One region of the Mesorhizobium sp. M0968 genome, then DNA from elsewhere that is predicted to be linked to it. Evidence: predicted binding sites of a transcription regulator. Region 1 holds the regulator's gene; each other region holds the start of a gene.
What was found. Region 1 encodes PhoB, which activates phosphate uptake and scavenging genes when phosphate is short. Its sites were predicted from a motif close to TGTCATNNANCTGTCAT; they were not measured.
Positions count from the first base shown of each region.

Region 1 (10,479 bases):
GCCGGGTTGCCGTCTGTCGCGGATGCCGGAAGCAGCCTAGAAGTTATCCGCCGGAAGCGGAAAAACAACTCTTGTTGAAAAACGCCGCGGCGAGCGGCCGCGGCGTTCGGACTTCTCGGAAACGTCGGCTCAGTTGCAGACTGCAACAGTGCCAGCCGTCACGCCGGCGCAGACCTCTTCTTTCTTGATCCAGCCGGCGTCGATGACGACGTTGAGGTTGTCCTTGGTGATGGCGACCGGGGTCAGGAACAGCGACTTGACGGCATTGCCGCCGGGCGTGGTGAAATCCTTCACGCCGGCAATGTCGGTCATCTGCTTGCCGTCGGCCAGTTGCGAGGCGATCTCGGCGGCATTCTTGCCGAGCTCGCGCGCATCCTTCCACACCGACACGGTCTGTGTGCCGAGCGCGATGCGGTTCAGCGCGGCGTGGTCGCCGTCCTGGCCCGAAACCGGAACCGATCCGGCCAGCCCTTGCGCTGTCAGCGCGGCGACGACGCCGCCGGCAGTGCCGTCATTAGCGGCGACCACGGCATCGACCTTGTTGTCGTTCGCGGTCAGGAACTGTTCCATGTTCTTCTGAGCGTTGGCCGGCAGCCAGCCGTCGGTATAGGCCTCGCCAACATTCTTGATCTTGCCGCTGTCTATTGCCGCCTTCAGCACCTCCATCGAACCGGCAAACAGGAAATCGGCATTCGGATCGGAACCCGAACCCTTGATGAAGACGTAGTTGCCTTCCGGCTTCACCTTGAAGACTTCCCGGGCCTGCATGCGGCCGACTTCCTTGTTGTCGAAGGTCAGGTAAAAGACGTCCTTGTTCTCGATCAGCCGGTCGTAGCCGACAACCGGAATACCTTCGTCCAGCGCCTTTTGCACGGCCGGCCCGATGGCCGAGGCGTCCTGCGCCAGGATGATCAGTGCGTTGGCGCCCTGCGAGATCAGGCTCTCGACGTCGGTGAGCTGCTTGCCGGGGTTGGACTGTGCGTCGGCGGAAATATACTTGTCGCCTGCGGCCTCGATGGCCGCCTTCATTGCGGCCTCGTCGGTCTTCCAGCGCTCTTCCTGGAAGTTCGACCAGGAAACGCCGATGACCTTGTCTTTAGCCTGCGCCACCGACGCCAGCGCCAGCGTCATGGCGACACCCGCCAGAATGGCGGTCGTGAATTTCTTCATCATATCCTCCCTGCGCCGCGTACGGCGTGACCAATTGGCTCAAAGACCAGCTTAGAAGCTCTAATTTTTTCGAGCCTCGAAAAAATACTGGCCCGATCTCCGGCTGCTGTCAACATCGATTCTGATGGATTTTGATGACTCTGCGAGTTTTTTCGAGCGTCGGAATAAACGATGACAGCGCCACCTGCATCTGACACTATTTGCCTGCATCCGACACTATTTGTCGGACATTACCGACGGCTTCCGGTTCATGAGCGGCCGCGGCAACCGGGAGGAAAGCAAAACAATGTCGGTCGGAATCCGCCATGACGATTTGCGCCGGCGCAACCGGGCGATGGTGATCTCGGCGGTGCGCCGGGCCGGCCAGCCATCGCGTACTGAGATCGCAGCTACCACCGGCCTCAGTCATTCGACCATATCGGCGATCTCTTCCGACCTGATACGGGAAGGCATCCTCGCCGAGAGCAAGGCAAGTGAGCCCGTTTCGTTGAAACGCGGTCGTCCGCAGGTCGGCCTCGCCCTCAATCCGGAAGCGGCGGCGGTGCTGACCGTGGTGTTGTCGCTGAATTTCCTGTCGGCCGCCATTATCGACTATACGGGACAGGTGGTCGCCGAGGAACAGCGCCGGCTGGACACGCTGACCATGCCGCGCGACGAGCTGATCCGTGAATGCATGGCCATCGTCCGGCGCCGGCTGCAGGATCCAGATCTTGACGTCCGCAGTGTCGCCCGCATCGCCCTGGCGATTCAGGGCATTGCCGACTCCCCTGCACGCGCCATGCTGTGGTCGCCGATCACGCCGCAGACCGACATCGCCTTTGCCGACATGCTGGAGGACGAATTCGGCATCCCGGCAACGGTGGAGAACGACTGCAACATGATGGCGGTGGCTTTGCGCTGGCGCAATCCGGATCGCTATCGCGACGACTTCATCGCCATCCTGCTTTCGCATGGCATCGGCATGGGGCTGGTGCTGAAGGGCGAACTGTTCACCGGGACGCATTCCTCGGGCGGCGAATTTGGCCACATGATCCATCGTCCGGGCGGCGCGCTCTGCCGTTGCGGGCGGCGCGGCTGCATCGAGGCGTATGCCGGCAACTACGCCATCTGGCGCAACGCCAGGCAGATGAGCGAAGACAGCGAACCGGTCGCCGACGTCAGCGACGCCGACATGCGAGCACTGGCGGCCCGGGCGCGCGAGAAAGATGGGCCGGAACGCGAGGCCTACCGCAAGGCCGGCGAAGCGCTGGGTTTCGGTCTCGGCTCGCTGTTCGCGCTGATCGATCCGGCACCGGTCGCGATGGTCGGCGCCAGTGCCGCCGCCTTCGATCTGATCGAGCCGGCCTTGCGGAAGGCAATCGCCCAGACCGCCGGCGGCCAGCATTCAGGCTCGATCTCCTTCGATACAGAGCCGAACGAATTGCCGCTGATCCGCGAAGGCTGCGCGATGCGGGCGTTAAGCTTCGTCGACCAGGAGATTTTCGCGCCGGGCGCGCAAATGAGGCCCAGCGTCAGAAAGAACGTAGCCTGACCAGGCGGGTCAATCTTCCCTGATCGCATAGCCGGCACCGCGGATGGTGCGGATGACATCCGGCATCCGGCCGTTGTTGACGGCTTTGCGCAGCCGCCCGACATGCACGTCGACGGTGCGTTCGTCGATGTAGATTGTCTCGCCCCAGACATTATCGAGTAACTGGCTGCGCGAGAAGACACGGCCCGGATGCCGCATCATGAACTCGAGCAGCCGGAATTCGGTCGGCCCGAGCCTGATTTCGCTCTTCTTGCGATAGACCCTGTGCGATTCGCGATCGAGCACGATGTCGCCGACCTTCAGCACGCTGGACAGCACTTCCGGCTTGGCGCGCCGCAGCAGCGCCTTGACCCTGGCCATGAATTCCGGTGTCGAAAACGGCTTGACCAGATAGTCGTCGGCGCCGGTCGAAAGACCGCGCACCCGGTCGCTCTCCTCGCCGCGCGCGGTCAGCATGATGATCGGCAGCCGCTCGGTTTCGGGGCGCACCCGCAACCGACGACAGAGCTCGATGCCGGAAACCGCTGGTATCATCCAGTCGAGCACCAAAAGGTCGGGCACATTCTCCTGCAAACGGATCTCGGCTTCGTCGCCGCGTGTCACCACCTCGACCTGGTAGCCTTCGGATTCGAGATTGTAGCGGAGCAGCACACCCAACGGCTCCTCGTCCTCCACCACCATTATGCGTGGTGCGATCATCGGCTGGGCACCCCCATCATGTCACCGGTGCGGACATTGTCGTTTCGTCCTGCTTCGGACGATTGACCGGCAATTGCTCGCCGGTCAGCACATAATACGCATTTTCGGCGATGTTGGTGACATGGTCGCCGATCCGCTCCAGATTCTTGGCGCAGAACAGCAGGTGCGTGCAAGCGGTGATGTTGCGCGGATCTTCCATCATGTAGGTCAACAGCTCGCGGAACACGGACGTGTATTTAACGTCGATGCGCTCGTCGGCGGCACGAAGCTTGGCCAACGCGGCCGCATCGCCTGCAGCATATTCCTCGATGACACCCTGCACCTGGATGAGAACCAACTGCGCCATCGCGTCGATGGAATGCGACAGGTCCCGCGGCGTGGCGCTGAGGCCGACCGCACTCACGCGCTTGGCGATATTCTTGGCAAGGTCGCCGATGCGTTCGAGGTCGCCCGCCATGCGGATCGCTCCGACCACATGGCGAAGATCGTGGGCCATCGGCTGGCGTTTGGCGATCAGGGTGATGGCGCGGTCGTCCAGTTCGCGTTGACGCGCATCCATGATGGCGTCGTCGGAAACGACGCGTTGCGCCAGCACGTTGTCGGAATTCAACAGGGCCTTGGTCGCCCCGCCGACCATCGAACCGGCGAGGTCGGCCATGTCGCGGATCAGCTTGCTGATCTGCTCGAGATCCTCGTCGAAAGAAGCGACTGTGTGTTCGCCCATGGTCCTGTCCTCATATGCATGATCGGAACGGCTCAGCCGAAGCGGCCAGTGATGTAGTCCTGCGTGCGCTTCTCGCGGGGCGACGTGAATATCTTCTCGGTCCGGTCGAACTCGACCAGTTCACCCAGATACATGAAGGCGGTCTGGCGCGACACGCGCGCCGCCTGCTGCATGTTGTGGGTGACGATGACGATCGTGTAGTCGGCTTGCAACTCGTCGATCAGTTCCTCGATCTTGGCGGTCGACAGCGGGTCGAGGGCCGAAGCCGGTTCGTCGAGCAGAATGACTTCCGGCTTCACGGCCACCGTGCGGGCGATACAGAGCCGCTGCTGCTGGCCGCCGGACAGGCTCAAGCCGCTGGCGTTGAGCTTGTCCTTGACCTCGCTCCACAGCGCGGCGCGCTTCAACGCCTGTTCGACGCGGCCGTCCATCTCGGACTTGCCGAGGTTCTCGTAGAGCCTGACGCCGAAGGCGATGTTCTCGTAGATCGACATCGGGAACGGCGTCGGCTTCTGGAACACCATGCCGATCTTGGTCCTGAGGAGGTTGAGATCCTGCGACCGGTCGAGAATGTTCTTGCCGTCGAGCAGCACCTGGCCCTCGGCCGTCTGTTTTGGGTAGAGCTCATAGATGCGGTTGAACACACGCAGCAGCGTCGATTTCCCGCAGCCCGAAGGGCCGATGAAGGCCGTGACACTGCGCTCAGGCAGCGACAGGCTGATGTCCTTCAGCGCCTTGCTCTGGCCGTAGTAGAAGTTGAGGTTCTTGACCTCGATCTTCGTCTTCTCGGCGACCGTTTCGGCCATCGTCATGTCTGGGGACAACATCTGTGTCATCTGTCCTCTCTGCGTCCGGTAAGGCTGCGGGCGAGGATGCTCAAGCCCAGAACCGTCAGGGTGATTATGAGTGCGCCGGTCCACGCCAGTTGCTGCCATTCCTCGTAAGGGCTGAGAGCGAACTGGAAGATGGTCACCGGCAGGCTGGCCATCGGCGCGTTGATATTGCTGCTCCAGAACTGGTTGTTGAGCGCGGTGAAGAGCAGCGGCGCCGTCTCGCCGGAAATGCGTGCTATCGCCAGCAATATGCCGGTGACGATGCCGGACAATGCGGCGCGGTAGGCGACCGAACGGATCACCACCCAGCGCGGCGCGCCGATCGCGGCACCGGCTTCACGCAACGCGTTCGGCACCAGGTTGAGCATGTCTTCAGTGGTGCGCACGACCACCGGAATGACCAGGATGGCAAGCGCAACGGCGCCGGCAATGGCCGAGAAATGCCCCATTGGCCGTACCATCAGCTCATAGACAAACAAGCCGATGATGATCGACGGCGCCGACAACAGGATGTCGTTGATGAAGCGGACGACGGTGGTGATGCGCGAAAAGCGTCCATACTCGGCCATGTAGGTTCCCGCCAGCACGCCGACCGGCGTGCCGACGACAACGGCGATGATCGTCATCAGCAGGCTGCCCGCGATGGCATTGAGCAGGCCGCCGGCCTCGCCCGGTGGTGGCGTCATCTCGGTGAAGACCGCGAGCGAAAGCCCGGCTGTGCCCTTATAGACCAACGCGCCGAGAATGAGCGCCAGCCAGGCAAGCCCGATGCCGGCGGCGACGACGCAAAGCGCCATCATCACCGAATTCCTGGCTTTGCGGCGGCTGTGGAGCGATGAGGATGTCGACATCGGTCAGGCTCCCGTACGGGCGTCGATCCGCATCAGCATATAGCGGGCGGCGGCGAGGATCAGGAAGGTGATGACGAAGAGGATCAGGCCGAGCGAAACCAGCGAGGAGGTGTAGAGGTCGCCGTCGGCCTCGGTGAATTCATTGGCGATGGTCGCCGAGATCGTCGTGCCCGGCGCGAACAGGGAGGCACTGATGCGATGTGCGTTGCCGATGACGAAAGTCACCGCCATGGTTTCGCCGAGTGCCCGGCCGAGGCCAAGCATGACGCCGCCCATGATACCGATGCGGGTATAGGGAATGACCACGCGCCGGGTCACTTCCCAGGTCGTGCAACCGATGCCATAGGCCGATTCCTTCAGCACCGCCGGCACCGTATCGAAGACGTCCTTGGTGATCGAGGTGATGAAGGGCAGCACCATGATGGCGAGAATCAGCGCCGAGGTCAGAAGGCCGATGCCGTAAGGAGGGCCGGCGAAAAGGCTGGATAGTCCCGGCACGCCGTGGAAGATGTTGATGATGAAGGGCTGTATCGTCGTCTGCAGGAACGGCGCGAACACGAACAGGCCCCAGATGCCGTAGATGATCGAAGGAATGCCGGCCAACAGCTCGACCGCTATGCCGATAGGACGCCTGAGCGGGCGCGGGCAGAGCTCGGTGAGAAAGATTGCAATGCCGATGCCGATCGGAACCGCGATCACGATGGCAATGGCCGCCGTCACCAGCGTGCCGTAGATCGGCGCCAGTGCGCCAAATTTTTCCGTAACGGGATTCCAGCTCTCAGTCGTCAGGAAAGAAAAACCGAACGACGACAGCGCCTGCCATGAGCCGGCAAACAGCGAGATCGCGACACCGCCGAGGATGACCAGCACAAGGATTGCGGAAGCGCGGGTGAGTCCGCGAAATATGGCATCTGTGAGTGCGAAGCGCCGCACCGTAGCTTCCCTGGCCCGGGCTGCTGCAGATGATGGCACGGCATCGGAAGCGATGGTCATTGGGTCCTCGCGATTAAAGGCAACAGGGAGGGCGCCATCGACGCCCTCCCTGGAGGAGATTACATAGCCGAGTAGAGCGGCTTGCCGTCGTCGCCGACGACTTCCTTGGCCCACATGGCCTTGACGCTCTCAACCACCTTGTCGGGCATCGGAACGTAGTCCAGCTCGCCGGCCATCTCGTCGCCCTTGTCGTATGCCCAGGCGAAGAATTTGAGCGCTTCGCCGGTGGTCGCGGCATCATCCGGCTTCTTGTAGAGCAGGATCCACGTTGCCGCCGTCATCGGCCAGGACTCGGCGCCCGGCTCGTTGGCGAGGATGACGCCATAGCCCGGCTGCGAGCTCCAGTCGGCATTGGCCGCTGCCGCCGAGAACGCCGCCGCGGTGGGCTCGATCTTCTTGCCGTCCTTGTTGATCATATCGGTGTGGATGAGCTTGTTCTGCTTGGCGTAGGCATATTCGACATAACCGATCGCGCCGCCGGTCTGGGAGACATTGTTGGCAACGCCCTCATTGCCCTTGGCGCCGATGCCGACCGGCCATTCCACGGCCTTGTCGACGCCGACCTTTTCTTTCCAGTCCGCGCTGACGTCGCCGAGGTAATAGGTGAAGTTGAACGTCGTGCCCGAACCATCGGAACGGTGAACGACCGCGATCGCCTGCGAAGGCAGCTTGACGTCGGGATTGAGCTTCTTGATCGCCTCGTCATCCCAGCTCGTGATCTTGCCGAGGAAGATGTCGGCCAGCGTCGGGCCGTCGAGAACCAACTCGCCCGGCTTGATGCCTTCGAGATTGACGACGGGAACGATGCCGCCCATCACCATCGGGAACTGAGCCAGTCCGGACGCTTCAAGCTCGTCGCCCTTGAGCGGCGCATCCGAAGCGCCGAAGGTAACGGTCTTGGCCTTGATCTGCTTGATGCCGCCGCCGGAACCGATCGACTGGTAGTTAAGGCCAACGCCGGTGTCTTTCTTGTAGGTGTCGGCCCACTTCGCATAGATCGGGTAGGGGAAGGTGGCGCCGGCGCCGGAGATGTCCGCGGCGAGCGCGGCGGACAGGGTGAGGGTGGTCGTCGCCGCAGCCATTGCAATCGCAACGGCCGCCGAGCGGATGAAATGTCTCATGTGGCCTGCTCCTGTTCGGAATATGGTCTCTCGGCGCCATTCCTCCGGCGCCCGCTGAGGCCAATAGCCCCCGATTATTACAGTCGCATGACAGTTTCATGTCGCTCCGGTAACGACGTCCAGCCGGGTTAAGAAGGAGCGGCCGCGGGCTTTTGTCGGCATGGGCCGCGGTTTGCCGCTGGAATCAGCAGCTTGCGTGAATTCCGGCCGGAATCGTCTGCTCGGCGATCGCAGCCACCGGCTTTAAAAGAAAAAGCCGGACGGGAGCGCGTTGCATGCAGCCAGAACGTGTCATGGCCGCGCCATCGCCGAAACAGGTCCGTTGGGGTAAATCTGACCCTGTTTCTTGCCGGCGGTCGCTGCTCCCGCCCGTAACTGGAGGAGCGGAACTTCGAATATCCCATTGTCGCCACTGAGCGCGGCTTTGGTATGGTGCGATCGCACCATGGCCTTACGCTGGAAGCGTTGACGAATCGCAAGGTTCTAACTCGCGCTGGACCTCCATCCGCGCCCGACCCGGCGCTCGATCTTCGAGCAACGCCTTCCACTGGAAGTGCGACGACTCTACTTCACGGTATCTACTCCCTTCGCCCTATTCCGCCGGTTGTCGGTTAGGCCGAAGCAGCGTTATAAGCTTGCAGGGGTATTGCTGATGTCTCGACGGATTCTGCCTGTCTTCCTGTGCCTGGCGCTGCCTCTGGGAAGCGGCTGCGCGCGCAGCTATGACGGCACCGTCATCATTCCCAAGCCGCTCGATGTTCGCCGTTTCTGGGACAGGCCTTCGCCGCAGGCGCAAGCCGAACAGTCGCAACTGGAGACCGACGTCTTTCCAGTGGCGCCGCAACCGCCGAAAGGGCCGGCGGTGCGCAGGAGCGCGGCTTCCGTTGCAACGCCTCGGAGGAGGGTCACCAACAACCCGCCCATGCTGTCGCCGGAGCCGACGAAGCCGCTAACTTGCAAGAATGTCAGCGAGCCCGGCAAACGGGCCCGCATGGTCTGCGAATAACCAGCCGACGTCGGTCGATGCGCACGGCTCCAGGCCTTGAAGCGGCTATCCGGCCAGCCGTCTCGGAACATCGCCCGCCTTGGTCAGTCCGCCGGGAAAAAGGCCGGCCCGACCACTCTCACCGGCCGCGCGCCGATCGCTTTCTCGATCGACTGATGCTGGGCAGCCCCCTGCACTTCGGCAGCCTGCGTTTTTGCCTCTGCCGGAGCGGCACCGGCGGTTTCGATCCCGGATTCAGGAATTTCCGCGACGACGCCAAGATCCGGCTTTGCGGTCGGCAACGGAATGATGGCGTTGCTCATGTTGGCCGGTGTCACGGTTCGTGCCCTGAGTTCGGCAACGCGCTGGTAATAGCGCTTGACGTCACAGGCCTTGAAGTTCGCGTCGTCGCGGTACCGGAACGCGGCAGGTAGCTCCACATAGGGTTTTCCCGACTCGAGCGCGACCATCTCCTCGGTCTCGCGAGTGGCATCGCTCAGCGTATAGAGGTCGACGCCGGTATCGTCGCAGATGTAGCGACACTGATCGACCGTTTCCTTCTGATCGTCGCTCTTGGCGAACTGCGATTTTGGCGCGGGGAAGAAATATCCGTCCGACAAGCGAACGCAAAACAGCATCCGATTGCCGCCAATTGTTGTGCCTGCGGACTGGGCCTTGGGTGCCGTGCGTTGCTGCGCCGGCTGTTTCTTGGCAGCGGGGGCGGCGCAGCCCAGCGCGACAAACCTGGCCTTCAGTCCGGACGTGTCCCTGCTCGAATTCGACAGTCTGGCGATCTGCCGTTGCACCTCCGCCTTGCTGCTGACTAGGTCGGCGCAGGGATTGAAGAAGAAGCCGGCGGTTTTCGCCGTGCATCTGCGTTGTCTCTCAAGCTTTTGAATCGCGGCGAGTTGCCGGCGCAGTTGGGCAAGCTCGGGGCTGGTCCCGCCGCTGCGCCCCGCCGAAAGCAATTGGCTCCTGATGGCACCGCAGCTATCCGCATAGGAGAAGGATGTGCCGAGCGCAACGGCTATTGCCGACACCAGCATCAGAATCGTGAGGGGCCAGAAGCGTGTCATTGGAACGACCATTATCCTTGTTGCACCGAGAACAGGATTTCTTTGTCGACTATGGATAAGTACTAGCTAAATCAGTTTTTCCTAATTGAAGTAGATCAAACCGCCACCAAAGACTTTAGCTCTAGTGTATTAGATCCCCTCGTGTAAATTCAATATTACATTTTTATTTCAAGATTGAGACGAACCGGCAGCAACGCCGGCGGACGCCCGCCACGGCGAAGTTTGATACGCGCGGCGGGTTCGGCATCGCGATCAATCCGGCGTTACCGGCCGGCCGTCGCTGAAACCTTAGCCCTGGGATCGGCGTTGAGCGGCCAAAGGAGGAGACCGCAAATGTCGATCCACTTCACTGTCGCGGACCTGACCAGGAATCTGTTCCATTCACTTTGGTTGGACCATGAACGCGCACCGAGGCCACTCGACCACGAGCAGAGGCTTTTGCTGGAGTGCTATCTCGCCGGCCAGATACCGGAATCGGCTTGGAGCGACTATGTCT
Region 1 covers NZ_JAMYNL010000001.1:205,223-215,701, forward strand. The annotation lists gene xylF (D-xylose ABC transporter substrate-binding protein) at 130-1,170, opposite strand; gene NKH67_RS01060 (ROK family protein) at 1,457-2,701, shown strand; gene phoB (phosphate regulon transcriptional regulator PhoB) at 2,711-3,400, opposite strand; gene phoU (phosphate signaling complex protein PhoU) at 3,417-4,124, opposite strand; gene pstB (phosphate ABC transporter ATP-binding protein PstB) at 4,157-4,960, opposite strand; gene pstA (phosphate ABC transporter permease PstA) at 4,957-5,808, opposite strand; gene pstC (phosphate ABC transporter permease subunit PstC) at 5,812-6,801, opposite strand; gene pstS (phosphate ABC transporter substrate-binding protein PstS) at 6,861-7,922, opposite strand; gene NKH67_RS01095 (hypothetical protein) at 8,575-8,928, shown strand; gene NKH67_RS01100 (DUF2865 domain-containing protein) at 9,012-9,983, opposite strand; gene NKH67_RS01105 (hypothetical protein) at 10,317-10,479, shown strand, end outside.

Region 2 (10,479 bases), on a different contig from region 1:
AACGGCGCGTTCCATTCCCGTGGCGCAGGAAATCTCGCGGCGCTTTGCTTCGCTGGAGCGCCAGCGCGACATCGGCGAATTGAAGCTGAAGATTTCCGGCTGCATCAATGCCTGCGGCCATCACCATGTCGGCCATATCGGCATCCTCGGGGTCGAGAAGAAAGGCGCCGAGCTCTACCAGGTGACGCTCGGCGGCTCGGCCGACGAGAACACCTCGGTCGGCGAGATCATCGGCCGCGGCTTCAGTTCGGAAGAGATCACCGATGCCATCGAGCAGATCGTCGAGACCTATCTCGGGCTTCGGCTGGACAGAAACGAAAGATTCATCGACGCCTACCGCCGAGTCGGTCCCGCGCCGTTCAAGGAGGCGCTCTATGCTGGCGAAGCCAAGGCCGCTTGACCGTATCGTCGACGTCGAGGCCGGCATCGCCGCCCAAGCAGCGGGTCTCGACGCGCTCTACGGCCATCTGAAGCCGCTGGAGATCATCGAGCGGTCGACCCGGGAGTTCTTTCACGGCGAAATCGCCGCCGTCTCGTCCTTCGGCGCGGATTCGGCGGTGCTGCTGCACATGATCGCCGAGATCGACCGGACGCTGCCGGTGATCTTTCTCGACACCGGCAAGCATTTCGAGGAGACGCTCGGCTATCGTGACGCGCTGGCCGCCGATTTCGGGCTGAGCGATATCCGGGTGATCAGGCCCGACGATGCGGCGCTGGCAAGGATCGACCCGACCGGCAATCTGAACGAGACCGACACCGACGCCTGCTGCGACGTCCGCAAGGTCGAGCCGCTGGCGCGCGGCGTCGAGCCGTTCCGCGCCTGGTTCACCGGCCGCAAGCGCTTCCAGGCGGCGACCCGGGCAGCGCTGCCGGTGTTCGAGGCGGTCGGCTCGCGCATCCGCATCAATCCGCTGGCGCACTGGACGACATCGGACCAGGCCGGCTACATGCGCGCGCATGCGCTGCGTGAAAACCCGCTGGTCGCCTATGGCTATCTGTCGATCGGCTGTTTCCCATGCACGCAGCCGGTGCAACCGGGCGACGATGCGCGCAGCGGCCGCTGGGCCGGCCATGCCAAGACCGAATGCGGCATCCATTTGTCGGGGCTGGAAAGATCGCTGACGGACGCCTCGCTTTAGGGTATATTGATATTCAGCCGGCCTGCAAACGGCGGCTTCCTGTGCTTCCGGCGCTCACGTACCCAAAGTACGCTCAGCTCCGGTTCTCGGAGGCCACACAGTTTGGTCGCTTCGCGCCCGCCTTCGGCTCGGCCTGACCTGAATCTCAACGCACCCTGAGGTGTTTTGCACTTTAGAATCTTTGGACTTGGGAATTTTCTTGATGAGCGACTTGATAGCCGAAAACACCATGCGGCTGTGGACACCGGATGGGTTCCGCGAGGACGAGTGGGTTCATGCCGAAAGCGCCGAGGCGCTGGTCGGCAATGGCCGTTTCATCCTGCCCTTGCAGGCGTTTCTCGGCCTCGATCCGGAGGTGCGGCGGTCGGCGAAGGAGCGCATCGGTGTGCTGCTGCAGCCCGGCGATCAGCTCGAGAAGATCGCAGGCCTGCTCGATCAGCTGTCGCTGGTGGCGCTGGCGTTTCCGGCGTTCAATGACGGCCGCTCGTTCTCCAAGGGCGAATTGCTGCGCAGCCGTTATCATTTTGCAGGCGCTATGCGCGCCACCGGGCAGGTGCTGATCGATCAGCTGCCGCATATGCTGCGCGTCGGCTTCGATGAATTCGAGGTATCGCACCCGGTGCTGCTGAAGCGGCTCGAGCAAGGCCGCACCGGCGGACTGCCGCTGTTCTATCAGCCGGCGGTGAAGCCGGAGGCCAAAGGCCCGAAATATTCCTGGCGGCGGGTGCGCGCCGGCTGATCCGCTCCAGAGGGCCAGAAGCCCTATCTGGTCGGACCACATTCCCGATTCAGCCTTTTATTTTGCGCCTCTCCGCCTTAGGATAGGCCCATTATTTCGCGATCCGAATAAATGTGGCCACAAGGGAGGAACCGGGTATGGCTGGCAAGAAGATATTGATGCTCGTTGGCGAGTTCAGCGAGGAGTACGAGATTTTCGTCTTTGAACAGGCCATGCATGCGGTGGGCCACACCGTCCATGTCGTTTGCCCCGACAAGAAGGCCGGCGATATCCTGAAGACCTCGCTGCACGACTTCGAGGGCCACCAGACCTATACGGAAAAGCTCGGCCACGACTACATCCTCAACAAGACGTTTTCCGAGGTCAATCCGGCCGACTACGATGCCGTCTACGCGGCGGGCGGGCGCGGGCCGGAATATATCCGCATCGACAAGCGCGTGCAGGCGCTGGTGCGGCATTTCCATGAGACGGGAAAACCGATCTTCACCATCTGCCACGGCGTGCAGATCCTGATCGCGGTCGACGGCGTGGTGCGCGGCAGGGAAGTCGCGGCGCTGCAATATTGCGAGCCGGAAGTCACGCTGGCCGGCGGCATCTATATCGATGTTGCGCCGACCGGCGCCCATGTCGACGGCAATCTGGTGTCGGCCAAGGGCTGGCCGGGCCTTGCCGCCTTCATGCGCGAATGCCTGAAAGTGCTGGGCACCGAGATCCGCCAGGGCGAGACCCTGATGCGCGACCAGCGCCGGGCGGCTTAAGCTCGGAATGTGGAGCCCGCCGCACCCCTAACGCATGTCGCGCAAAAGTGTCAGCGGTTTTGCGATAACGGCATGCATAAACGACAACCTAAAGCGCGTCGCATGAGGCCGGTCGAGCGCAACGCGCTTTAGGTGCGGCGGTATGCTTTACACGGCCATCCGCGCTTCGCGGAACGATACCAGCTTGCTGCGACTCTCGTCCCACAGCGCCAGCTTGACGCAGCGCAGGCTGTCGAGGAGTGTGACGCGGCCGATCTCACGCAGCTCCGGATAGTCCCTCAGCACTTCCGGAAGCCGGTAGCACGGCACCTTGGCCGAGAGGTGGTGCACGTGGTGGACGCCGATATTGCCGGTGATCCAGTTCAGCACCGGCGGCAGGTCGTAATAGGACGAACCGTGCAGAGCAGCGTGCTGGAATTCCCACTCGGAGTCCTTTGTCCACTCCGTCTCCTCGAACTGATGCTGGACATAGAACAGCCAGATGCCGGCCGATCCGGCGAGGATGACGATCGGCAAATGCACGACCAGAAACGCGCCGGGGCCAACGAACCAGATGAGCAGCGCGGCGATGACCGCGATGGCGAGGTTGGTCGACATCGACGACACCCAGGGGGTGAAACCGCCCCGCATCATGCCCAAGGGCAGTCTCTGCTCGAAAATGAAAATCCAGATCGGGCCAAGGCCGAACATCACCAGCGGATGGCGATAGAGGCGATAGGCGAGCCGGCCCCGCCACGACAGTTGCCGGTATTCGGCGACGGTCAGTGTCTTGATGTCGCCGGTGCCGCGCTCGTCGAGATTGCCGGCGCTGGCGTGATGGGTTGCGTGGGCGCGGCGCCAGCAATCGTAGGGCGTCAGCGTCAGCACGCCAAGCACGCGGCCGATCCAGTCGTCGGCATAGCGGTTGGCAAAGAAGGAGCCGTGGCCGCAATCGTGCTGGATCATGAAGATCCGCACCAGAAAGCCGGCGGCCGGAAGGATGAGGACCAGACCCCACCAATGGCCATAGGCATAAGCGGCCGAGGACAATGCCCACAGCGTGGCGAAGGGGATGAGGGTGATGGCGAGTTCGACGGCGCTGCGACGCCTGTCGGGCTTTTTATAGCGCGACAGGATCTTCAACCAGGCGCGCTTGCTGTTTGCCACAGCTTCGGGGGAAATCATGTTCATCATGAAACATAGGCGGAGCGGCGCGCTGCCGCAAGGCGGAGATCACGCAAAGTTACTGCGGGTAAATGTCGCGCGATGGCGAGGATTGCGGCCGCAATCGCAGGTCGCGTCGCCGGCAACGGCGCCTACCGACGGCGCCCGCCTGCGACCACCTTGGCTTCTACGCCGTCCAGGCGGTCGAGCAATTCCTTCAGACGGTCGGGAATATCGGACTCCGTGCGGAAGGCCGGCAAGGTGCGCAGAAAGCGCTTGGTCGCCTCGGTGCCGAGCTGGCGCCGGATATCGGCGGCGAGCCCGTCGCGTTTTTCGCCATTCCTGCGGGGCATCATCCAAAATCCTGTGTCGACTTCGAAACTCTTCCAAGGGAGGAATGGTTCCCGCATTGTAGTATGCTGGCAAGCAAAGCCGTCGGGTACGGTAAAGTTTGAATTAAAATCGAAAGGTATGCGCCGTCCGCCGTCAAGCCGCGACAGCGGCTGCAGTATCGCTTGCCCCTTGATTTTTGGCCGGCAAACCTCGATATCGGGCGCAAATCCACACCATTCGAAAATGACGGGAAACGGCGATGAGCGACCAGGCAAAAGACGAACGCGCGCCCGATGAAGCCGAGAAGACCGAGGCTGCCGCGGAGCCAAGGGAAGGCGGCGTCGACGGCGACTATGAAGCGCTTGTGCGGCTTCTGAAGGAAAACGAAGAGCTGAAGGATCGCGCGCTGCGCGTCGCGGCCGACATGGAGAATTTGCGCCGCCGTACCGCCCGCGACGTCCACGATGCGCGCGCCTATGCGGTTGCCAATTTTGCCCGCGACATGCTTTCGGTGTCGGACAATCTGCGCCGTGCGCTGGATGCCATCCCGGAGGAGGCCAAGGCGTCGGGCGATGCCGGCTTCAAGACGCTGATCGACGGCGTCGAGATCACCGAGCGCGCCATGCTGTCGGCGCTGGAACGCCACGGCGTGAAGAAGCTTGAGCCCGAGGGCGAGAAATTCGATCCGAATTTCCACCAGGCGATGTTCGAGGTGCCCAATCCCGACGTACCGGCCAACACGGTCGTGCAGGTCGTGCAGCCCGGCTATTCGATCGGCGAGCGTGTGCTGCGGCCGGCCATGGTCGGTGTCGCCAAGGGCGGCCCCAAGCATGTCGCAAGCGAAGCGCCGGTGGAGCCGGGGCCGGTCAACGAGCAGGCTGAGAAAGATGCGTAAGTTAGGGGAGTAGGGGAATAGGGCAGTACGGGAGTAGGGAATAGCGCTACGTCGGGTAAAGTAGAGCAATTGCCTACTCGCGCCCTTGCCTTCTCTCCGCCTACTCCCCTATTCAGGCCGCAAACCGCTGCGCTTCTCCGCCATAATAATTGACGTAGCGGGCGCCGATCTCCTTGACCGGCATCACCACGAACACGTCGACCGTCGAGAATTCACGATCAATGACGCAACCGTCGCCGATGCGCGCGCCGACGCGCAGATAGCCCTTGACCAGCGGCGGCATCGCGGCGATCGCCGCCTTGGTATTGACGGCCTCGATCGGCATCAGATCCATCGAACAATAGCGCCCGGCGACGGCACGCACGTCCCAGGATGAATTCGTCCGGCAGTGGTGGGCAAGGTAGGTCAGCGCCTCTGCATGTGCCGCCGGCACGGTGCCGTGGAACGACGCGCAGCCGGTCATCACGCCAATGCCGTAATGATTGATATAGGCCCAGATGCCTTGCCACAGCGCCTCGATGGTGCGCTTCGAGCGGTATTCGGGCAGAACACAGGAGCGGCCGAGCTCGAGGAAGCGCTGGCCAGGATGCCGCGCGATCAGCTTGGTCAGTTCGAATTCGCCTTCGGAATAGAAGCCGCCGGCGGCCGCGGCAATCTCCTGCCGCAGCAGGCGGTAGGTGCCGACGATGCGGCGATGCTCGGGGCCGGAAAGCGAAGTATCGAAGACCAGCAGATGGTCGCAGAGGGGATCGAAGCGATCGGCATCGCGGCGGTCCTGCATCTGGAACAGGTCCTTCCTGGCACCAAGCTCGTCGTAGAACACCCGGTAGCGCACTTCCTGCGCGGCAGCGATCTCGGCCTCGTTGCGGGCGAGCCGCACTTCGAGATTGCCGATGCGGCCGAGCGATGCGCCTTTTATGACGGCATCGGCGTTCCGGCCGACGAGCAAAGGCCCGCTGGCGTTCGGCCGAGCATCACATTCCGGCATGACTGTATGCACGAGTGATTCTCCTTCGAGCCATCCCTCTTGGCACGGGGATACGGTGTAGGTGCAACAGGATTGTGACAGTACCGTGATACGGCTCTGCGGGCAATACTTCGTCGACTGGGCAATCTATCAACCGTCTATGTTGTGCCTCAGGCGGCCGCTTGCCCTTCGACCGCATGAACCAGGGCATCGGGGTCGAGCGGCTTGGTGACGAAGCCGCTGGCACCGTGAGCGAGCACGGCGTGGCGGGTCTTTTCCTGGCTGTCGGCCGACAGCACCATGATCGGCACCGGCGGCACCGCGGTCTCCTCCTCATGGCGGCGGATGGCGGCGATGGCGTCCAGGCCGTCCATGACAGGCATATGCAAGTCCATCAGCACCACGTCGTAACGGTGCTTGTGGCCGGTGCTGATGACCGCCTCGACGGCGGCCTTGCCGTTGCCGACCACTTTCACGCGATGCCCGGCCTTCAGCAGCGTGGCGCGGGCCAGCATGGCGTTGATGTCGTTGTCCTCGGCGATCAGCACCGACAGGCCCTGCTGGCGGGCGCCAATGGCGTGCCCCGCCTGCGCGCCGCGCCTTTGCAGTTGCGGCTCGGCGACGACCGGCGCGTGGCTGGTCAAAAGCACGCGCAGCAATGTCTCGCCGCGCACCGGCCTCGCAAGGAAGGTGGCGTAACCATTGGCACGGAACTCGCCAAGCATGCCACGGTCGGTCGGTGCAATCAGCGTCACTGCCTCGCAATCGGCAAATCCGCTCTGGCGCAGGCGCCTGAGCAGCCTGCCGTCGCTTTGCTCCATGGCAGCATCGATCAGCAGCACGTCGCAGCTCTCGGCGAAAGGGGTGGCCTGGGCGGCGGCGGTGGCCAGATCGACCGTGCCGCCATTGGCGCGAATGGTGCGGGCGAGGGCTTCGGCCTCGACCAGGTTCTTCGACACGATCACGGCATGCCGGCCCGACAGCGCGTCCTGGCGGATCTGCGGCGCCTCGACGGCGGAAATAGCGGGAATCTCGAAGACGAATTCGGACCCCTGGCCAAGCCGGCTCGACACAGAGATAGTGCCGCCCATGGCGGTCACCAGGCGCTTGGAAATGGCGAGACCGAGGCCGGCACCGCCATGCGCACGGGTCGAGGTGCCGTCAGCCTGTTCGAAGTCCTCGAATATGCGCTCCATGTCCTGCTCGCGCAGACCGGGGCCGGTGTCGGTGATGGTGAAGCGGATGCGGTCGGTGGTTTCGGTGCGGACGCGGGCGATGCTTGCCAGGACGCCGCCGCTGTCGGTGAACTTGACGGCGTTGCCGATGAGATTGAGCAGCACCTGCCTGACCCTGCCGGGGTCGGCGGTGATCAGCTGCGGCACGTCGGGTTCGACATGACAGCCGAGGCCGATATCCTTGGCAAAAGCCCGCGCCGCCAAAAGCTCGATGACATTGTCGGCGATCTCGCGCACCGACATCGGCTGCGGTTCGGGATCGAAGCGGCCGGCCTCGATCTTGGAGTAGTCGAGCAGGTCCTCGATCAGCGCCAGCAGCGCGCTGGCCGAGGTCGAGATGGCGCCGACATAGGTCCGCTGCTCGGGCGAAAGGCTGGTGTCGGCGAGAAGCCGGGCCATGCCCATGATGCCGTTCATCGGCGTGCGGATCTCGTGGCTGACGGTGGCGAGGAAGCGCGATTTGGCCTGGCTCGCATATTCGGCCCGCTCGCGGGCGGTGATCAGCGAGGATTCGGCGCGCTTGCGAGCGGTGATGTCGCGGGCGATGGCGCGATGCGAAACGGCGCCGCTGTCCTTGTCGCGCACCGACAGCTCGATCCAAGAGAACCAGCGTGGGCCGTCCGGCGTGCGAATGGCGACGTCGGTGGAACTCAGGCATTCATGGTCGGAAAACGCGGCGTCGGGGACGATGCCGACATCGATGCCTAGTTCGGCCAGAGTCTTGCCGGCAAGGTCGCGCTGGTCGGTTTCGACAAGGTCGGCGAAAACCTTGTTGGCGTAGACAATGTGGCCGTCGCGGTCACGATGGACGACGAGATCGCCGAGTGCATCGATCAGCCCGCGAAAGCGCTCCTCGCTCTCCTGCATCTCCCACATGCGGTCGGCCAGCGTCTCTATTTCGGCGCGGCTGCGGGCGGTCGTGGCATCGAGCAGGGCCACCGCGCGGCGCTCGGTGCGCCTGTTGCGCAGATGCATGGCGAGCCCGGCGATGGCTGTCGCCAAAAGGCCGATAGTGATGAAGATCGGCGCCCCGGTCAGATGCGAAAAGCCTGCCAGCACGACAATGGCGACGAGCGTCAGGAAGGGCAGGCCTTCGCGGTTGGAGGCCGGCAGTTCCGGCGCCAGCGGTGGCGCGGCGACAAGCTGCCGTCCTGGCGCCGCGGGGGCCGTCCCGTCGGCCCGTTCGGCTGGTTCCGCCTCTCTGATGCCGGGTTCCGCAATCATACGGAAATCCTGTCAGACAGAGCTTATCGAAGGTTGTGGTTGATCGCTCGAATTTTACCGGTCGCGCTCTTTTTTTTCCCTTGGGGGCTCACATATCCACCACCACGCGGCCGCGGATCTTACCCTCGACGATGTCATGCGCGGCGCCGATGATGCCGTCGAAGCCGATGCTCGTCGAAAGGCTGGCAAGCTTTGCGTGGTCGAGATCGGCGCCGATACGGCGCCAGGCCTCGAGGCGGACCGCCTTCGGCGCCATCACCGAATCGATGCCGAGCAGCGAGACGCCGCGCAGGATGAAGGGCGCGACGCTTGCCGGCAGGTCCATGCCGCCGGCGAGGCCGCAAGCGGCAACGGCGCCGCCATAGGAGGTCATCGATAGAACGTTGGCCAGCGTGTGGCTGCCGACCGCATCGACGCCGCCGGCCCAGCGTTCCTTGGCGAGTGGTTTTGCGGGCTGGGCAAGCTCGTCGCGTGAAATCACTTCCGCGGCGCCGAGGTCGATCAGATAGGGGCTTTCGGCAGCACGGCCGGTCGAGGCGATGACGTGATAGCCGAGGCTGGACAGGATCGAGACCGCGACCGAGCCGACGCCACCGGCAGCGCCGGTCACCGCCACCGGGCCGCGATCGGGCACGATGCCGTGGCGCTCCAGCGCGATGACGCAAAGCATGGCGGTGTAGCCGGCGGTGCCGACCGCCATCGCATCATGCGGGCTCATGCCGTCCGGCAACGGCACCAGCCAGTCGCCCTTGACGCGGGCGCGCCCTGCAAAGGCGCCGAAATGCGTCTCGCCGACGCCCCAGCCGTTCAATATGACCTTGTCACCCTTGCGCCAGTCAGGATTGGAAGACGAGATGACGGTGCCGGCGAAATCGATGCCCGGCACCAGCGGCCAGCGGCGGATCACCGGCGCCTTGCCGGTAATTGCAAGACCGTCCTTGTAGTTCACCGTCGTCGCCTCGACCGCGACGGTGACGTCGCCCTCCATCAGGTCTGCCTCGGTAAGCTCGGTCACCGCGACCGACTGATTTTTCTCGGCGTCACGCGAAACGAGGATGGCTTTGAAGGTTTCGGGCATTTTTTCTCCTCGGGCTTGCAGATCAGAATGTGTGGCGCCAGGCGAGTGAGGTCAATCGCTCGACGCTCCGCGCCGCCAGCCAATGAGTTCGTCGAAGACGACCAGCACCGCACCAACCGAAATGAAGGCGTCGGCGAGGTTGAAGATCGCGAAGGACCAGACCGGCGTATGGAACAGGACATAGTCGATGACATGACCGTAGATTGCGCGATCAATCAGGTTGCCGAGCGCGCCGCCGACGATCAGTGCGAAGCCGATGCGGGCAAGCAGGTGGCCGGGCGGCGTGCGGGCCGCAAGATAGAGCACGAAAGCGACCACCAGGACCGCGACGACCACCAGGCCGGTGTCGCCGAAGGACGAAAACAGCGAGAACGCGATGCCGGTGTTGTAGGTGCGGTACAGCGCCAGGAACGGAAGCAGGTCGAGCCGTTCCTGAAAGGCAAGACCGGTTTCGACTAGGTATTTCACCCACTGGTCGAGCGCTATCGCGGCGACGACCAGAAGAGCATACGGCCTCCAGGACTTCATGGTTTGCAGTTTCACGGTTTGAGATGTCACGATCTGGCGTCCTCCGGGCCGAGCTTCAGCGCGCCGCGCCGGATCTCGAACAGCATGACGCCGGTGGCCACTGCAAGGTTGAGCGAATCGGCGCGGCCGGCCTGCGGTATCCGCAGCAGTTTGTCGCAGCTTGCGGCAAGCTCGTCAGGCAGGCCTTGCTGCTCGTTACCCATCATCAAAAGCACCGGGCCCTTTGAAAAATCGACCGAGCGGTAGTCGACCGCACCCTTCAGATGGGTGCCGGCGACGAGGCCGGGGAAGCTCGTTCGCCAGGCGAGAAAAGCTTCGGGCGACGCCTTGGCGACCGGCACGGCGAAAATCGAGCCCATGGTGGCGCGCACCGTTTCGACCGAAAAGGGATCGGTGGTCTCGCCGACCAAGATGACGCCCCTGGCCCCGACAGCGTCGAC
Region 2 covers NZ_JAMYNL010000016.1:73,797-84,275, forward strand. The annotation lists gene NKH67_RS23610 (nitrite/sulfite reductase) at 1-400, shown strand, start outside; gene NKH67_RS23615 (phosphoadenylyl-sulfate reductase) at 375-1,139, shown strand; gene NKH67_RS23620 (DUF934 domain-containing protein) at 1,342-1,878, shown strand; gene NKH67_RS23625 (DJ-1/PfpI family protein) at 2,016-2,636, shown strand; gene NKH67_RS23630 (fatty acid desaturase) at 2,784-3,806, opposite strand; gene NKH67_RS23635 (hypothetical protein) at 3,932-4,135, opposite strand; gene grpE (nucleotide exchange factor GrpE) at 4,372-5,007, shown strand; gene olsB (l-ornithine N(alpha)-acyltransferase) at 5,120-5,995, opposite strand; gene NKH67_RS23650 (PAS domain-containing hybrid sensor histidine kinase/response regulator) at 6,145-8,433, opposite strand; gene acuI (acrylyl-CoA reductase (NADPH)) at 8,522-9,511, opposite strand; gene lspA (signal peptidase II) at 9,563-10,039, opposite strand; gene NKH67_RS23665 (TrmH family RNA methyltransferase) at 10,066-10,479, opposite strand, start outside.
Region 2: the regulator PhoB is predicted to act here: its motif matches at 6,059-6,075, upstream of olsB (l-ornithine N(alpha)-acyltransferase).

Region 3 (10,479 bases), on a different contig from region 1:
TAGACGATCGCCCCGTCCGAGGGCAGGCCGTGGCCGTTGCCGAAGCAATAGATGCGGCTGTGCTCGAGGAAACGGCCGACGATCGACTTCACCCTAATGTTCTCCGATAGGCCGGGCACCTGCGGTCTCAGGCAGCAGATGCCGCGCACGACGAGATCGATCTCGACGCCGGCGCGGCTGGCATCGTAGAGCGCATCGATGACGATCGGGTCGACCAAGGCGTTCATCTTCATCCAGATGCGGGCCGGCCTGCCCTCCAGCGCGTGGCTGATCTCATCCGAAATGTGCTGGAGGATGCGGTCGCGCAGCGTAAACGGCGAGATGGCCAGCCGCATCTGCTCGGCCGGCTCGGCATAGCCGGTGATGAAGTTGAACAGCTGGGCGACATCGCGCGCGATCGTCGGATCGGTGGTGAAGAAGGACAGGTCGGTGTAGATGCGTGCCGTGACCGGGTGGTAGTTGCCGGTGCCCAGATGCACGTAATTGCGCAGCCTGCCATCCTCGCGGCGCACCACCAGCGACATCTTCGCATGGGTCTTCAGTTCGAGAAAGCCGAAGACGACCTGAACGCCGGCGCGCTCGAGGTCGCGCGCCCAGCGGATGTTGGCTTCCTCGTCGAAACGCGCCTTGAGCTCGACCAGCGCGGTCACCGACTTGCCGGCCTCGGCGGCGTCGACCAGAGCGCGTACGATCGGGCTGTCGTTGGAGGTGCGGTAGAGCGTCTGCTTGATCGCCACCACTTCCGGGTCGGCCATTGCCTGGCGCAGGAACTGCACCACCACGTCGAAAGATTCGTAAGGATGGTGGACGATGATGTCCTTCTCGCGGATCGCGGCAAAACAATCGCCGCCATGCTCGCGGATGCGCTCGGGAAAGCGGGGATTGTAGGGGGTGAATTTCAGATCGTCGCGGGCGACGGCGACGATCTCCGAGATCTGGCTGAGCGCCAGCGGACCGGTGAGCACGCTGATGCGGCTTGCCGAGACGCCGAGCTCGCCGGCGACGAAATCGCGCAATTCGGCCGGCATCAGCCGGTCGAACTCGATGCGGATGACCGAGCCGCGGCGTCGGCGCTTCAGCGCCGTCTCGAACAGCCGCACCAGATCCTCTGATTCTTCCTCGACCTCGATATCGCTGTCGCGGATGATGCGGAACGTGCCGGAGCCCTTGACCTCATAGCCGGGGAACAGCTTGCCGATATAGAGACTGACCGCCTCTTCGAGTGGAATGAAGCGGACATGATGCTTGCGATCCGGCAAACGGATGAAGCGCCTCAGCGCCACCGGCAGGCGCAGAAGCGCGCTCATTTCCTCGCCGTTCTTGCGATGGCGCAATTGCAGCGCCATCGAGAAACCGAGATTGGGAATGAACGGAAACGGATGCGCCGGGTCGATCGACAGCGGCGTCAGGACCGGAAATACCTGCTCCTGGAAATGGTCCTCGAGCCAGGTCTTCTCGTCCTTGGTCAGCGCATCGCGGGTGATGCTTTCGATGCCTTGTTTGTCGAGCAGCAGCATCAGCGCCGAAAGGCTGTTCTGCTGGTCCTCCTGCAGGCGCTCGACCTCGCGCAGCAATTGTTCGAGCTGCTGCTCGGGAGTGCGCCCATCCGGGCTCTTCAGCACGATGCCTTCGCGCACCTGGCCGGCAAGACCAGCGACGCGGACCATGAAGAACTCGTCGAGGTTGGCGGCCGATATCGACAGGAAGCGAACGCGCTCGAGCAGCGGGTGATTGGCGTTCAGCGATTCCTCGAGCACGCGCCGGTTGAATTGCAGCCAGGAAAACTCGCGATTGACGAAGCGATCGGGATTGCCGCCTTCGCGGCTCGCCGCCTCGACGGTGATGAATTCGTTCTGCACCGGCTTCAGTTCGTTCATGGTTCCCGCTCTTCCCACACCGTTCGACGAGCACAGCCTTAACCGGCTTAACTTATCCTCTGACAGGCTTTTGCGACAGTTTCATTTCATCGATCTTGCAAAGAGACGGGTTATGATCCAGATGCAATCGACGAGATCAGGAGACGACGATGGCAGGCGGTTCCATTCCCCATTTCCAGAACGATGCGGGCTACCCGGCAATCGACATCGGCGTCAAGGAATTCATGTGCACCGGCGCCAATCCGCCTTTCGACCATCCGCATGTATTTCTCGACATGGGCGACGACAATGAAAAGGTCTGCCCCTATTGCTCGACGCTCTATCGCTATTCGCCGACACTGAAGGCATTGGAAACGCAGCCGCCGGGCTGCCTCTATATCGACCAGGCCGCCTGATTCTTCCGCGACAAGCCTGATGCAGGAAACGCAGTCCCGGCAGGTGGTCATCGCCGGGGCGGGCGTCGCCGGGCTGACCGCGGCACTGGCCTTCGCCGAGCGCGGCTATCGGGTAAAACTGTTCGAACAGGCGCAGCACCTCGAGGCTGCCGGCGCCGGTATCCAGCTTTCGCCCAACGCGACGCGCATCCTACGGCAGCTCGGCGTACTCGATCGGCTGCTGGCGACGGCGGTGCGGCCGGAGGCAGTCGTGCTCAAGGATGCCGCCACGCTGCGCAAGCTGGCGCGCGTACCGCTTGGCCAGGCGGCCGACACGCGCTGGGGAGCGCCCTATCTCGTTGCCCACCGCGCGGATCTGCAGTCAGCGCTGATGCAGCGAGTTTCGGAGCAGCCCGGTATCGATCTGATCGCCGGCGCGCGGGTGACCGACATCGCAGCCGGATCGAAAGGTGTTACCGTCACTGCATCGGCTGATGGCGACACGGTCGAGGCTGGCTGTCTTTTGATCGGCGCCGATGGCGTCTGGTCGTCGGTGCGAGAAACGCTTGCCCGCAACGCAGCCGATTTCCGGAGAAGCCGGTTTTCGGGCGAGCTTGCCTGGCGCGCCACGGTGGCCGCCGACAGCCCCGCCGGACAAACCTTAGCAGCGATCGGTGCGCCCGATTGCGTTACTGCATTCCTCTATCCCGGCTTCCATATGGTCGCCTATCCGGTCAGCCGTGGCACTGCCTTCAACCTCGCTGCCTTCACCAAGGGCGAGCGCATCGCCGAAGGCTGGTCGGGGTATGCCGACCCCGCCAGCCTCGCCAGCGCCATGCGTGGTACCGCGCCGGCGCTGGTCCGCCTGGCGAACGAGGCGGCGCCGTGGACGGCATGGCCGATCCACATAGTCGAGCAGCGGCGGTGGACGACGCCGCAAGGCATCGCGCTGATCGGCGATGCGGCGCACGCGATGACGCCGTTTGCCGCACAGGGCGCGGCGATGGCGATCGAGGACGCGGCGACGCTTGCCGGCTTCGTTGCGGCCTCCACAGCCGATCTTGAGGGGGCGCTTGCCGCCTGGGAACAGGCGCGGCGGCCGCGCGTCGCCCAGGTCGCCCGCCGCGGCGCCGTCAATCGCCTCGCCTGGCATGCGGCTGGGCCGGTGGCGATGGCCCGCAACCTGTTCCTGGCGATGCGCTCGCCCGAAAAACTCGCCGCCGATCTCGACTGGCTCTACGGCTGGCGGGCGTAGGACGTTCGGCGGTCCTAAGTCGCCCGGTCAATTGTAAAGCCGCATCGACAGGCCGAGCGATGCCGGCAGCGGGTTCCACCAGCCGGTGCGCAGCCCGGCGGTGCGCAGTGCCGCCGCCGCCCAGGTGTTGCAGCCGACCAGCGCGTTGAAACGGCCATTGCCTTCGAAGAAACGATCGAAACGGGAATACGCCGCATTCTCGATCGGCATGGCCCCGCTCGGTCCCTGCCGGAAGCTTCCCGCAATGTAATCGAGCAGCGCCGTAAACCGCTCCTCGCCGATGTCGAAGCCGGTGACGTCGGGATGCGGCTCGGCGATTTCGCCTGAAATGTCGACATGCATCACCGAGGCATCGACGGTCAGCGCCTTCATCACCGGCACTGCCTTCAGTTCCGACCAGGTCGGCGTCTCGAGATAGAAGGCGCGGCCGCCCCAGCCGAAGACTATGTAGCGGACCTCCGCCACGTCTGCTGGAATGCCGGCATCGACCAGGAAATGGAAGCGCCGGCGCACATCGTCGTCGACCGGGATGGCGATGTCGGTATGGATCGGATTTTTCAGCACCAGGATGCGGTGGCTTGAGCCGATCGGATCGGCAACTGCCGCCGGCCAGAGCGGGCGCGGCAGCAGTGTGCCCAATGCCACCGCAAGGACTGCTGCAACGACCAGCAGGCCAAGAAAACGGGCAAGCTTCTTCATGGGAAAGGCATAGAACAAGCAATGCTCAAGGTGAAGCCCCTCCGAAAGTTGCACAGCTGACTTAGAGCTTGACGCGTATCCTCCCCGGGAGGATACGCTGAGGCATGTCAGATCACCTCCACGCCTCGCATCCTTCCATCATAAAGCGCCTGAAGCGCGCGCAGGGCCACCTTGCGGCGGTGTTGGCGATGATCGAGGCGCATCGCCCTTGCGTTGACCTGGCGCAGCAGCTTCATGCCGTCGAAAGGGCCATCAGCAGCGCCAAGTGCGAGCTGATCAACGATCACATCGAGCATTGCCTGACCGACAGCGTCGAAACCGGCGGCAACTCGCTGGCGGAACTCAAGCAGCTGGCGAAGTATCTATGAATGCCATCGTAGCCCGCATTCTGGACTGGCTCGGGTTCGGCTCGCACGCCGCACATCATCACGGCGATCACGGTCCGCACGGTCACAGCCATGGCGTCATCGACGCGACAATTGCCACCACCGACCGGGGCATCTGGGCAATCAAATGGTCGTTCGTGATCCTGGCCATCACCGCGGCATTGCAGATGGTCGTGGTTGCGTTGTCGGGGAGCGTGGCATTGCTGGCCGACACGATCCATAACATCGGCGACGCGACCACGGCGATCCCGCTCTGGATTGCGTTCGTTCTGGCGCGGCGCAAGCCGTCGCGGATCTTCACGTATGGCTTGGGCCGGGTCGAGGATCTGGCCGGCATCATCATCGTGCTCATCATCCTGTTCAGCGCTGTAGTCGCCGCCTACCAAGCCATCGACAGGCTGATCAATCCACAAGTGGTGACACACCTGGGCTGGCTAACGGCGGCGGGCATTGTCGGCTTCCTCGGCAACGAGGCGGTTGCCGTGTTCCGTATCCGCGTCGGTCGCGAAATCAACAGCGCGGCACTGATTGCCGACGGCTACCACGCCCGCACAGATGGACTTACCAGCCTTGCCGTGGTCATCGGAGCCATCGGCGTTTGGTTCGGCTTTTCCTTGGCCGATCCGATCGTCGGCCTGCTGATCACGATTGCGATCTTCGGTATCGTCTGGCAATCGGCCCGCTCGGTGCTGACCCGCATGCTGGATGGAATCGAACCCGGTGTGATGGACGAAATCCGACATGCCGCCGAGCATGTTCCGGGCGCGCGCATTGTCGATGCCAAGGCGCGCTGGATCGGTCATAGATTGCACGCCGACATCGCAATTGCCGCGGACGAAACCCTGCCGCTGTCGGCGGCGAACAAGATCGCCGCAGCGCTGAAGGACGAACTATCCCAGCATATGCCGGCCCTGGCTGAGGCGAATGTGCGGTTTTCAACGGAACGTGGAGAGAACGGCCATCCTCACGAGCACACGCATGACCACGGCCACATGCACTGACGCTCGCCGATTTTCTGCTAGTCTCGCCCGATGTTCCAGACGCTCGTCGAATTTCAGCGCACGATCTATCTGACGCTCGGCGAACAGATCAAGCTGCTTGCGGCCGGAGGCAATTGGCTGGCGTTCATGGCCTTCCTGCCGATGGGCGTCCTGTTCGGGGCTGCCCATGCGCTGACGCCGGGGCACAGCAAGGCCGTCCTGGCGACTTATCTTGCCGGTTCGGATGCGAAGGTCTCGCGTGGTCTGCTCGTATCTATCACGCTATCGTTCACGCATGTGACGATTGCCGTTCTGATTGCGGCTCTCTCGCTGCCACTGGTCTCAATAGCATTGGGCAGCGTCGGCCGCGCTCCGCTTCTGGAGCATATCAGTCGCGGGCTGCTCGGCCTCATTGGCGTCTGGATGCTCTGGCGCGCTTTGAGCCACAGCCATCACCACAGGCACGAGGGCGAGGCTGTCGGCGTCATGGCAGGCCTGATCCCATGTCCGCTTACGCTTTTCGCGATGACTTTCGCGATGTCCAGGGGTGTTCCGGCAGCGGGCGTCCTGTTTGCCATCACCATGATGGTCGGCGTGGCGCTGACGCTGTCCTGCGTCGCCGTGTTGTCGATCGTGTTTCGGGAACGGCTTGTACAGTTTTTCGCGCGCCAGCCACGGCTGTTCGAAACCATCTCCCGGGCCATCGAGGGCGCCGCCGGTCTCGCCCTTGCCGGCGTCGCTGTCTGGCAGATCACCTCAGCTTGAGAGAAAATTTGGCCCCAGCCACTGCATGGCGTCCGGGCCGGTGCAGCGGATGGAACGCGCCAAGGCGACGCCGGTCATGTCACATCGATCACGACCATCAGTCCGCCGCCGCCCTTCTCCTCGACATTGTTGTTCGTGGTGTGATGCGGGATGTGGCAATGGATCAGCCATTTGCCCGGACGCTGCGCCTTCCAGATCACGTCGTAGCGCTGACCCGGCCCGACGTTGATCGTGTCGGCAAGGAAACGACCCGAAGCGGGGACCGTCTCGCCGTCGCGGGCAACGACCTCGAACGGTCCGCCATGGATATGCATCGGATGGATGAAGCCGTTGTTGGTGCCGATGAACCGCACCTTGAGCGTCTCGCCGACCTTCATCGGGATCGTCTCGGTCGAGGGATAGGCCTTGCCGTTGATGGTGAAGAAATTCGGCATGCCGCCATCCATCGGCATCGACGGGTAGGTCAGCCCTTCCCGCACCAGCCATTCCTGAAGCTCGATGACGTAATCATGGTCGGCCGCGACCTCGTCGGCGGGATTGGCGGGATCGATGATCAGCGCACCGTAGAGGCCGAGCGCCTGGGTCCGGTCCGGCTTGGCATGGGGGTGATAGAAATAGGTTCCGTGCTGGGTCGCGGTGAATTCGTATGAATAGGATTGCCCGGGCTCGATCGGCGGCTGCGTGATCTCGGCCGGCCCATCCATCTGGTTCGGCAGGATCAAGCCATGCCAATGCACCGTCGTTTCCTCAGGCAGGCCGTTGGTGACGTTGATCCTGACCCGATCGCCCTGGCGAATATGAATTCGCGGACCGGGAATCTGGCCGTTATAGGCATAGGCGTCGACCGCGACGTCCGGCAGGATCTGCCAGCGGACCACTGAAGGCCTGAGCTCGAACACCTTGATGCCGTTCTCCATCCGAAACGGCAGTTCCTGGTCGCCCCTTGCCGTCAGGCCATAAGAGGCGGCCACGAGGCGTGGATCGGTAGCCGCCATGTCGCGCATTGTATCGGCTGGCGTGTCGCGATCCATGATCATGCCTCGCGGCATGATCACCCCGCCGACATCGCGTGCCGACAGCGTCAGGTTCAGCCAGTTCGCCGGCGCGACCATGCCGATGGCGAGCGCCAGCAGGGAGACGGCACCCAGGGCAGCGACCTGCGGCGTCGTGGCATCCGTCTCCATGTGATGGCCGCCGCCTTTGCCTTTGTGGGAAACCATATCGTGGTGCTGCCCGCGATGGCCGCTGGCGTCGGCCTGCTGCATTTGTATCTGCGCATGTTGCCTCGTGGCAGGCTGCTCCCGGACATCGATGCCGGCTGCCTGCGCACGCTGCGTCATCAGCCCATGCTTCAGCCCCCGGGCGACCAGCCAGACATTGGCCGGATAGGCAAGCGCAAAACCGGCGATGACGCCGATCGACATCACGCCCCAGAACAGCAGCTCCGTCGGTTCCATCGCGCGCATGTCGCGGCCCATCATCAGGAAACTCATGACCGGCGCCATGCCGGCCATCATGAAGTTCATGGAGATGAACTCGGGCAGGAAGCTCTTGCGTACGTTTTCCCAATAGGTGCCGCCCATCATCGATTTCATGAACAGCGACTGGAAGATGAACAGGCCGAAGGCAAAGCCGGCGAGATATTCGACGATCAGGTCGATCCACATCGGCAGGCCGAGCGCCGCCGTGACGGCGGCGGCAAGAATGATGCCGGTGGCATCGCCGGCGACGCAGTGGATGGTGGAGCCGACGCCCTGCTTCCAGAGCGGCCGGGTGAAGAGTTCATGATCGCCCGGCCGGGGCTCCTTGTCGGCGAGCACGTAGAGCAGCAAGCCGAGCGGACCCATATAGAGGGTGACCAGGATGAAGCCCCATTTCATCACCACCGGCTCGGGATTGTTGCGATATTGGTCGAAGCCGACGTAAAGCGTCGAAGCCAGCGCCAGCGCGAACCAGACGACGAGGAAATAATCGATCGGTTGGATGAGCATCAGGATGAACCCGTGACCTGCCGCCGCACGCGCCCACGCGGCTCGTTATACAACTCCCAATGGCAATGAACGCAGCCGGCGCGCTTATGATCCGTGCCGGCGCTAGTTACCAGGTTGCAACGTGACCACTCGAACGGCCTGAAGCACGCTTGCTATCTTCTCGCGTAGCGCACGGTCAGCGCTCGCCGAATACGCGCGAAGCCAGCAAGACAGAGAGGCGTGATCCGCCGGTCTTGTCCCGAACCGGAGTAAGGATCAGTGCAGGATCTGCGACAGGAACAGCTTCGTGCGCTCATGGCGCGGGTGGTCGAAGAACTCGGCCGGCGTGTTCTGCTCGACGATCTGACCCTGATCCATGAAGATCACCCGATTGGCGACTTTGCGCGCAAAGCCCATTTCGTGGGTGACGCAGAGCATGGTCATGCCTTCCTCGGCCAGCCCGACCATCGTCTCCAGCACTTCCTTGATCATTTCCGGATCGAGAGCCGAGGTCGGCTCATCGAACAGCATGATGCGCGGGTTCATGCACAGCGAGCGGGCGATCGCCACGCGCTGTTGCTGCCCGCCGGAAAGCTGGCCGGGATATTTGTTGGCCTGTTCCGGGATCTTGACGCGCTTGAGGAAATGCATGGCGATTTCCTCGGCCTGTTTCCGCGGCATCTTGCGCACCCAGATCGGCGCCAGCGTGCAATTTTCCAGAATGGTCAGATGCGGGAACAGGTTGAAGTGCTGGAACACCATGCCGACCTCGCGACGCACCTCGTCGATCTTCTTCAGATCGTTGGTCAGTTCCTTGCCGTCGACTATGATCTTGCCCTTCTGGTGTTCCTCCAGCCGGTTGATGCAGCGGATCATCGTCGATTTGCCGGAGCCCGACGGGCCGCAGATGACGATCCGCTCGCCGCGCATCACCTTTAGATTGATGTCCTTCAGCACATGGAATTCGCCGTACCATTTGTGCATGGCGATGATGTCGATGGCGACATCGGTGGTGGAAATGTGCATCTTGGCGGCATTGACCTTGATCTCTTCCGCGCTGACGGCGTTTTCTATGGCCATGACAAGGTCCCCTTTTTAGCGTTTGTGGCCGGTGTCGAGACGGCGTTCCGTGTACATTGAATAGCGCGACATGCCGAAGCAGAACAGCCAGAAGATGAACGCCGCGAACACCAGGCCGGATCTGGCCGTCTGTGGCGTCGCCCAATTGGCGTCGGAGAAGTTCTGCTTGACGATGCCGAGGAGGTCGAACATCGAGATGACGATGACCAGGCTGGTGTCCTTGAACATGCCGATGAAGGTGTTGACGATGCCGGGAATGACCAGCTTCAGCGCCTGCGGCATGACGACTAGGCCCATCTTCTGCCAGTAGCTGAGACCGAGCGAATCGGCGCCCTCATACTGGCCTTTGGGGATCGCCTGCAGGCCGCCGCGCACCACTTCGGCCATGTAGGCGGCGGCAAACAGCGACACGCCGATCAGCGCGCGCAGGAACTTGTCGAAGCTGACGCCGGCCGGCAGGAACAGCGGCAGCATCACGCTGGCAAAGAACAGCACCGTAATCAGCGGGATGCCGCGTACCGTCTCGATGAAGATCACGCACAGCAGCTTGACGATCGGCATGTTCGAGCGCCGGCCGAGCGCCAGCACGATGCCGATCGGCAGCGACACGGCAATGCCGACGAAGGACAGGCTGAGCGTCACCAGCAGTCCACCCCAACGCGACGTCTCGACATGCGGCAGGCCGAACATGCCGCCGACCAGCAGAACGAAGGCGGCGACCGGCAGTACAAAAAAGAGAAGAATGGCATTCAGCCCCTTGCGCGGCACGCGCGGAATGAGCAACGGCACCAGCAGTGCCACGAACAGGATGGCCACCACGATCGGCCGCCAACGCTCCTCGATAGGATAGGTGCCGAACATGAACTGGCCGAACTTGGCGTTGACGAATGCCCAGCAAGCACCGGTCCAGCCATCCGGCTGGATGCCGCCTTGCGCCACGGTGGCGCAGACCGAGCGGTCCGGTCCGGTCCACTGGGCGTTGATGAAGGCCCAATTGATGATTTGGGGCAGGATCACAGCGACCAGCGCGATGCCAACGATGGTGAGAATGGTGTCGCCCGTGGTGGCAATCAGGTTCTTGCGGATCCAGGCG
Region 3 covers NZ_JAMYNL010000025.1:6,498-16,976, forward strand. The annotation lists gene NKH67_RS27885 (RNA degradosome polyphosphate kinase) at 1-1,877, opposite strand, end outside; gene NKH67_RS27890 (zinc-finger domain-containing protein) at 2,027-2,272, shown strand; gene NKH67_RS27895 (FAD-dependent monooxygenase) at 2,292-3,506, shown strand; gene NKH67_RS27900 (TIGR02117 family protein) at 3,534-4,205, opposite strand; gene NKH67_RS27905 (metal-sensing transcriptional repressor) at 4,310-4,573, shown strand; gene NKH67_RS27910 (cation diffusion facilitator family transporter) at 4,570-5,592, shown strand; gene NKH67_RS27915 (HoxN/HupN/NixA family nickel/cobalt transporter) at 5,623-6,336, shown strand; gene NKH67_RS27920 (multicopper oxidase domain-containing protein) at 6,411-8,327, opposite strand; gene NKH67_RS27925 (amino acid ABC transporter ATP-binding protein) at 8,583-9,332, opposite strand; gene NKH67_RS27930 (amino acid ABC transporter permease) at 9,402-10,479, opposite strand, start outside.
Region 3: the regulator PhoB is predicted to act here: its motif matches at 1,950-1,966, upstream of NKH67_RS27885 (RNA degradosome polyphosphate kinase).